DNA from 2 places in the Limnohabitans sp. TEGF003 genome. Region 1 is predicted to be linked to the other one. Evidence: predicted binding sites of a transcription regulator. Region 1 holds the regulator's gene; the other holds the start of a gene.
The links. Region 1 encodes sigma-54, which starts transcription at its own class of promoters, with help from an activator protein. Its sites were predicted from a motif close to TGGCANGNAANCTGCTTT; they were not measured.

Region 1 (3,217 bases):
AAGTGGACAAAGGCGAAGTCGTCGGTCTGCTGGGCCCCAACGGCGCGGGCAAAACCACCTCGTTTTACATGATCGTGGGCCTGGTGCGGGCCGATGGTGGGCAGATCCTGATCGACGGCGAAGACGTCACCCGCATGCCCATCCACAAGCGCTCGCGCATGGGCTTGTCGTATTTGCCGCAAGAGGCGTCCATCTTCCGCAAGTTGACGGTGGCCGAGAATGTGCGCGCCATTTTGGAGCTGCAAACCGATGCACAAGGTCGGGGCTTGTCGTCTACCGACATCGAAAAACGCCTGACCGAATTGCTGAACGATTTGCGGGTGGACCACCTGCGCGACTCGCCTGCGGTGGCGCTGTCCGGTGGTGAGCGCCGCCGCGTGGAGATTGCCCGCGCCTTGGCCACCGACCCGCGCTTCATTTTGCTGGACGAGCCTTTTGCCGGCATCGACCCGATCGCGGTGATCGAGATCCAGCGCATCATTGCCTTCCTCAAGCAGCGGGGTATCGGTGTGCTGATCACCGACCATAACGTGCGCGAGACGCTGGGCATTTGCGACCACGCCTACATCATCAGCGAAGGCCGTGTGCTGGCCGAAGGCACGCCCGACGAGATCGTGACCAACGCCGATGTGCGCCGGGTGTACCTGGGCGAACACTTCAGGATGTGATGCACACCCAGCCCGTTCTCGATTTGAAAGCGCAGCCATGAAGCCCGGCCTGTCGCTTCGCATGTCCCAGCACCTGGCGCTCACGCCCCAGTTGCAACAATCGATTCGCCTGCTGCAGCTGTCCACCCTGGAGCTGTCACAAGAGGTCGATCAGATGCTGGACGACAACCCCTTTCTGGAACGCGCCGAAGAAGAAGCAACTGCCGAGGCCTTTGGCCTGGACCAGGCCGACACCCATGTCAGTTTGGGCGACCGGGTCAGCGAAAGCGCCAGCACAACGAGCAGCAGCGACGACAGCGCCAGCGAAACCCGCGACGAAGCCGTGACCGATGTGGCCGAAAGCTGGGACGGCGACGGCAGCGTGGACATGCGACCCGACGACAGCGAATGGGGTGGCGACGCCGCACCGCGCCAAAACAACGGCGAAGAAACCGCCGACGCCATCGACCTGGCCCGCAGCAGCGGCTCGCTGACCGACTTTTTGCACCGTCAGGCGCTGTCGCTGCGCCTGTCCGAAGTGGACCGTGCCGCGCTGCGCTTTCTGATCGAATCGCTCAGCGACGACGGCTACCTGACCGACACCCTGCCCGAACTAGCGGCCAGCTTGGCAGGCACAGACGACTACGAACAGATCGACGAACTGGTGCACCGTTTCACCGTGGCGCTGGGTTTGCTGCAGTCGCTCGAACCCGTGGGCGTGGGCGCACGCGACCTGGCCGAGTGCCTGCGCATCCAGATCAAGGCCTGGCTGCAAGACGACCCAAACGACGAAGTGGCACAAGCGGCGCTGGCCATCTGCGCCCAACCTCTGGAAATGCTGGCCAAGCGCGACTTCAAACGGCTGGCGGTGGCCTGTGGCCTGAGCGAAGCCGTGGTCAAAGCCGCCATCGCCTTCATCGCCCGGCTTGAACCCAAACCCGGCCGCCCCTTTGTGCAGGCCGAGCAAAACATCATCATCCCCGACGTGCTGGTGGTGAACACCAGCAAGACGGCCACGCCCAAATTCCGCATCCAGCTCAACCCCGACGTGATGCCCAAGCTGCGCGTGCACGACATCTATGCCAACGCCCTGCGCGGCGGCAAAGGCGACAACCATGCAGGCCTGCAGCAGCGCCTGCAAGAAGCGCGCTGGTTCATCAAGAACATCCAGCAGCGCTTTGACACCATCTTGCGCGTGTCCACCGCCATCGTGGAGCGGCAGAAAAACTTCCTCACACACGGCGAGCTGGCCATGCGCCCGCTGGTGCTGCGCGAGATCGCCGACGAGCTGGGCATGCACGAGTCCACCATCAGCCGCGTGACCACGGCCAAATACATGGCCACGCCGCAAGGCACGTTTGAGCTGAAGTATTTCTTCGGCTCGGGCCTGGGCACCGACAGCGGCAGCGCTGCATCGAGCACCGCCGTGCGGGCGCTCATCAAGCAGTTTGTCGCCGCCGAAAAACCCACCAAACCGCTGTCGGACAACCAGATTTCCGAGATGCTGAAAGAGCAAGGCATCGACTGCGCCCGCCGCACGGTGGCCAAGTACCGCGAAGCCCTGAAGATCGCGCCCGCCAACCTGCGCAAAACCCTTTGAGAGTATTTGAGTGAATTCATTGAACCTGTTCATGCCTTGCGCCGCGGGCGTTGAGGGCTTTTTGGCCGACGAGGTGCACGCCATCACGGGTCTGACGGGCCACGACCTGCTCACGGGCCGTGGCGGCGTGATGGCCCGCGCCTCGTGGCGCGACGCCATGCGCATCAACCTGCACAGCCGCCTGACCCAGCGCGTGCTGGTACAGCTGTCGGTCACCGACTACCGCAACGAAAACGACCTGTACAACGCCGCCAGCGAAGTGGCCTGGGAAATCTGGTTCACGCCCAAACAGACCTTCAAGATCGACATCACCGCGCAGCACAGCCCGCTCAACAGCCTGAACTTTGCCGCGCTCAAAATCAAGGACGCAGTAGCCGACCGTTTTCGCGCCAAACGCGGCGAGCGCCCCAGCGTGGACACCAGCTGGCCCGACGTGCGCATCTACGCACACCTGACACCCGAAACGGCCACGCTCTACATCGACACCTCGGGCGAGCCACTGTTCAAGCGCGGCTGGCGCACCGACAAGGGCGACGCGCCTTTGAAGGAAACCCTGGCCGCCGCCATGATCGCGGCCAGTGGCTGGGACGCCACCGTGCCCCTGTACGACCCCTGCTGCGGCAGCGGCACCATCCCGATCGAAGCGGCGCAAATCGCCTGCGGCATCGCGCCTGGTTTGCAGCGCCGCTTTGGCTTCGAGAAATTGCTGCCCTTCCAGAACCACGTCTGGCAAGGCCTGATCGAAGAAGCCCGCGACCACGAACACGAACCCACAGCGCCGGTTTTTGGCAGCGATGTGGCCTTCCGCATGGTTGACTTTGCCGAGCGCAACGCAGAACGCGCAGGCGTGTCAGGTGTGATCGAGTTCCGGGGCGGGGATGCGCTGCAACGCATGCCGCCCAGCGAGACGCCCGGCGTCATGCTGCTCAACCCGCCTTATGGCGAGCGCATTGCCGCAGCGGGTGTGGCC
Region 2 (3,217 bases), 1.1 Mb from region 1:
CTTTGCTCGTGATTTTTTCGGTCACCCCTTTGGTGGTGGTGGCGTCTTTGCTGGCGGTCTCGTTCCTGATGACGCCTGCACTGACCCGCCTGGTGGCCGACCGGCGCTTTGCGGCCCTGCAGCGCAAGCACGGCGGCAGCCTGGCGCTGAGCCTGTGGTGGACATTTTTGTCCTTGCTGCTGGCGCTGGGCGCTTTGTTGCTGACTTTGCCGATGTGGCTGGTGCCGCCCTTGGCCATGGTGCTGCCTGCGCTCATTTGGGGTTGGCTCACCTACCGCGTCATGGCTTTTGATGTGCTGGCCGAATTCGCCAGCGCCGACGAGCGCCACGCCCTGATGGCGCGCCACCGCATGAGCTTTCTGGGCATGGGCGTGGTCACCGGGCTCATGGGCGCTGCGCCCAGCTTGGTGTGGGCTTCGGGGGCTTTGTTTGCCGCAGCCTTTGTGATCCTGGTGCCTGTGGCCATCTGGATCTACACCTTGGTGTTTGCGTTTTCTTCGCTGTGGTTTGCCCACTTTGCGCTGGCGGCCTTGCAGGCGCTGCGCAACGAACCGCGCAATGAACCCCATCGCGCGGCTGTCGATGACGTTTTACCCGCCGTGCCGGCTTCGCCCCATGCCGCTGCCCGGCTCGGCCCGGGCCCGGAAGACAAGGCCGACAGCGTCACCGATGTCGAACCCCGCCCCAGCCTTTGAACCGACTGCTTTTTCTTCAAGACCACCATGACCCCCACCTTTGGCCTGATCATCATTGGCGACGAAATCATGTCCGGCAAGCGCCAGGACAAGCACATGCCCAAAGTCATCGAGTTGATGACCGCGCGCGGCCTGAGTCTGGGCTGGGCCGAATACGTGGGCGACTCGCCCGAGCGCATCACCGCCACCCTGAAACGCGCATTCGCCTCGGCCGATGTGGTGTTCAGCTGCGGCGGTATCGGGGCCACGCCGGACGACCACACGCGCCAATGCGCGGCCAAAGCGCTGGGCGTGCCTTTGGCCCTGCACCCCGAAGCCAAGCGCTTGATTCACGAGCGCATGCAGGACACCGCCAAGGAGCAGGGCGTGGCTTACGAGCCGGACCGCCCGGACAACGTCCACCGCCTGAACATGGGGGTGTTCCCTGAAGGGGCAGCCATCATCCGCAACCCCTACAACAAGATTCCCGGGTTCAGCTGCACAGGCGCGGGCGGCGGCGCGGTGCATTTTGTGCCCGGCTTTCCGGTCATGGCCTGGCCGATGATCGAATCGGTGCTGGACAGCCAATACAGCGCCCATTTCCGGCGCAACGCGTACATCGAAAAGTCGGTGATCGTCCTCGGGGCGATGGAAGCCACCCTGACGCCCTTGATGGAGTCCATTGAGGCCGCGCACCCCGGCGTCAAGGTGTTCAGCCTGCCCAGCGTGGACCACCCGCAGTGGGGGCGCCACATCGAGCTGGGGGTCAAGGGCGAACCGGCCGATGCCGAACGGGCTTATCTGGACCTGCGGCAAGGCCTGAAGGCTTTTCCTTTGGAATATGGCCCCGAATTGGTGCGTTGATCTCGGTATCACCAAAATGGTGCAAAATTGCACCATAAAAGTGCATTGTCACGGAGCTGGACAAACCGTTGAGGTGTCCAGTGGCTTGAAAAAGTGAAAGCCTGGCGGCGGTGGCCATCGACCATGCCGAGAGGGCACGCTTTTTATCCCCCGGAGATGCCCAACGGGTCGCCTGCAGGGCACAATCTCGGGTTGTTCGGCTGCGGTTTGGGCCTCAAGTTGGCACAGAAACTGCAAGACCCGTGAGCAAGCTTTTTAACCCCTTTCCATTCAGGAGATTTTGATGGCCAAGACCGTCGCAGACGTGATGAAGATGGTGAAAGAGAACGAAGTCAAGTTCGTTGACTTCCGTTTCACCGATACCCGTGGCAAATGGCAGCACATCACTGCGCCCGTGTCGCAGTTCGACGAAAGCAAGTTCGAAGAAGGTCAAGCGTTTGACGGTTCTTCCATCGCGGGCTGGAAAGGCATTGAAGCTTCGGACATGTTGTTGATCCCCGATCCCAACAGCGCCCTGATCGACCCCTTCTTCGAAGAAGTCACACTGGTCTTGATCTGCGACGTGATCGAGCCCAACGACGGCAAGGCCTACGAGCGTGACCCACGTTCGATCGCCAAGCGCGCCGAGACTTACCTCAAGCAATCGGGCCTGGGCGACACCGCCTTCTTTGGTCCCGAGCCAGAATTCTTCTTGTTTGACGACGTGCGCTGGAGCACCGAGCCGAACAACAGTTTCTACGCCATCGACGAAGCCGAAGCCCCCTGGAATACCGGCACCAAGATGGACAACGGCAACAGCGGTCACCGCAACCGCGTCAAGGGGGGCTACTTCCCCGTGCCACCCGTGGACAGCACACACGACATGCGCAGCGAAATGTCGCTGATCCTCGAATCCGTGGGCATCCCGGTCGAAGTGCACCACCACGAAGTGGCTGGCGCTGGCCAGTGCGAAATCGGCACCAAGTTCTCCACACTGGTCGAGCGCGCCGACTGGACCCTTTTGCAAAAGTACGTGATCCACAACGTGGCCAACGCCTACGGCAAAACCGCGACCTTCATGCCCAAGCCCTACGCTGGCGACAACGGCTCCGGCATGCACGTGCACCAGTCCATCTGGAAAGACGGCAAGAACCTGTTCGCAGGCAATGGCTACGCTGGCTTGTCTGAATTTGCCCTGTACTACATCGGCGGCATCATCAAGCACGCCCGCGCCCTGAACGCGATCACCAACCCCGGCACCAACAGCTACAAGCGCCTGGTCCCGCACTACGAAGCGCCTGTGAAGCTGGCTTACTCGGCCAAGAACCGCTCGGCTTCGATCCGCATCCCCAACGTCGCCAGCGACAAAGCCCGCCGTGTGGAAGCCCGTTTCCCCGATCCATTGATGAACCCCTACCTGGGCTTTGCCGCCCTGTTGATGGCGGGTCTGGACGGCATCGAAAACAAGATCCACCCCGGCGAAGCCGCGACCAAGGACCTGTACCACCTGCCGCCAGAAGAAGACAAGTTGGTGCCCACCGTCTGCCACAGCCTGGACCAGGCGCTGGAAGCCCTCGACGCCGACCGCGCCTTCCTGACCAAGGGCGGCGTGTTCACCGACTCGTGGATCGACGCTTACATCGAACTGAAGATGCAGGAAGTCAACCGCAGCCGCGTGGAAGTCTCGCCTGTCGAATACG

Region 2: a site for sigma-54 is predicted at 1,759-1,776, ahead of glnA (type I glutamate--ammonia ligase). Genes of this name have one in related genera too.

The regions. Positions count from the first base shown of each region.
Region 1 covers NZ_AP029225.1:2,716,633-2,719,849, forward strand. The annotation lists gene lptB (LPS export ABC transporter ATP-binding protein) at 1-668, shown strand, start outside; gene ACZ5RT_RS12875 (RNA polymerase factor sigma-54) at 706-2,247, shown strand; gene ACZ5RT_RS12880 (THUMP domain-containing class I SAM-dependent RNA methyltransferase) at 2,258-3,217, shown strand, end outside.
Region 2 covers NZ_AP029225.1:1,586,797-1,590,013, forward strand. The annotation lists gene ACZ5RT_RS07805 (EI24 domain-containing protein) at 1-695, shown strand, start outside; gene ACZ5RT_RS07810 (competence/damage-inducible protein A) at 723-1,538, shown strand; gene glnA (type I glutamate--ammonia ligase) at 1,822-3,217, shown strand, end outside.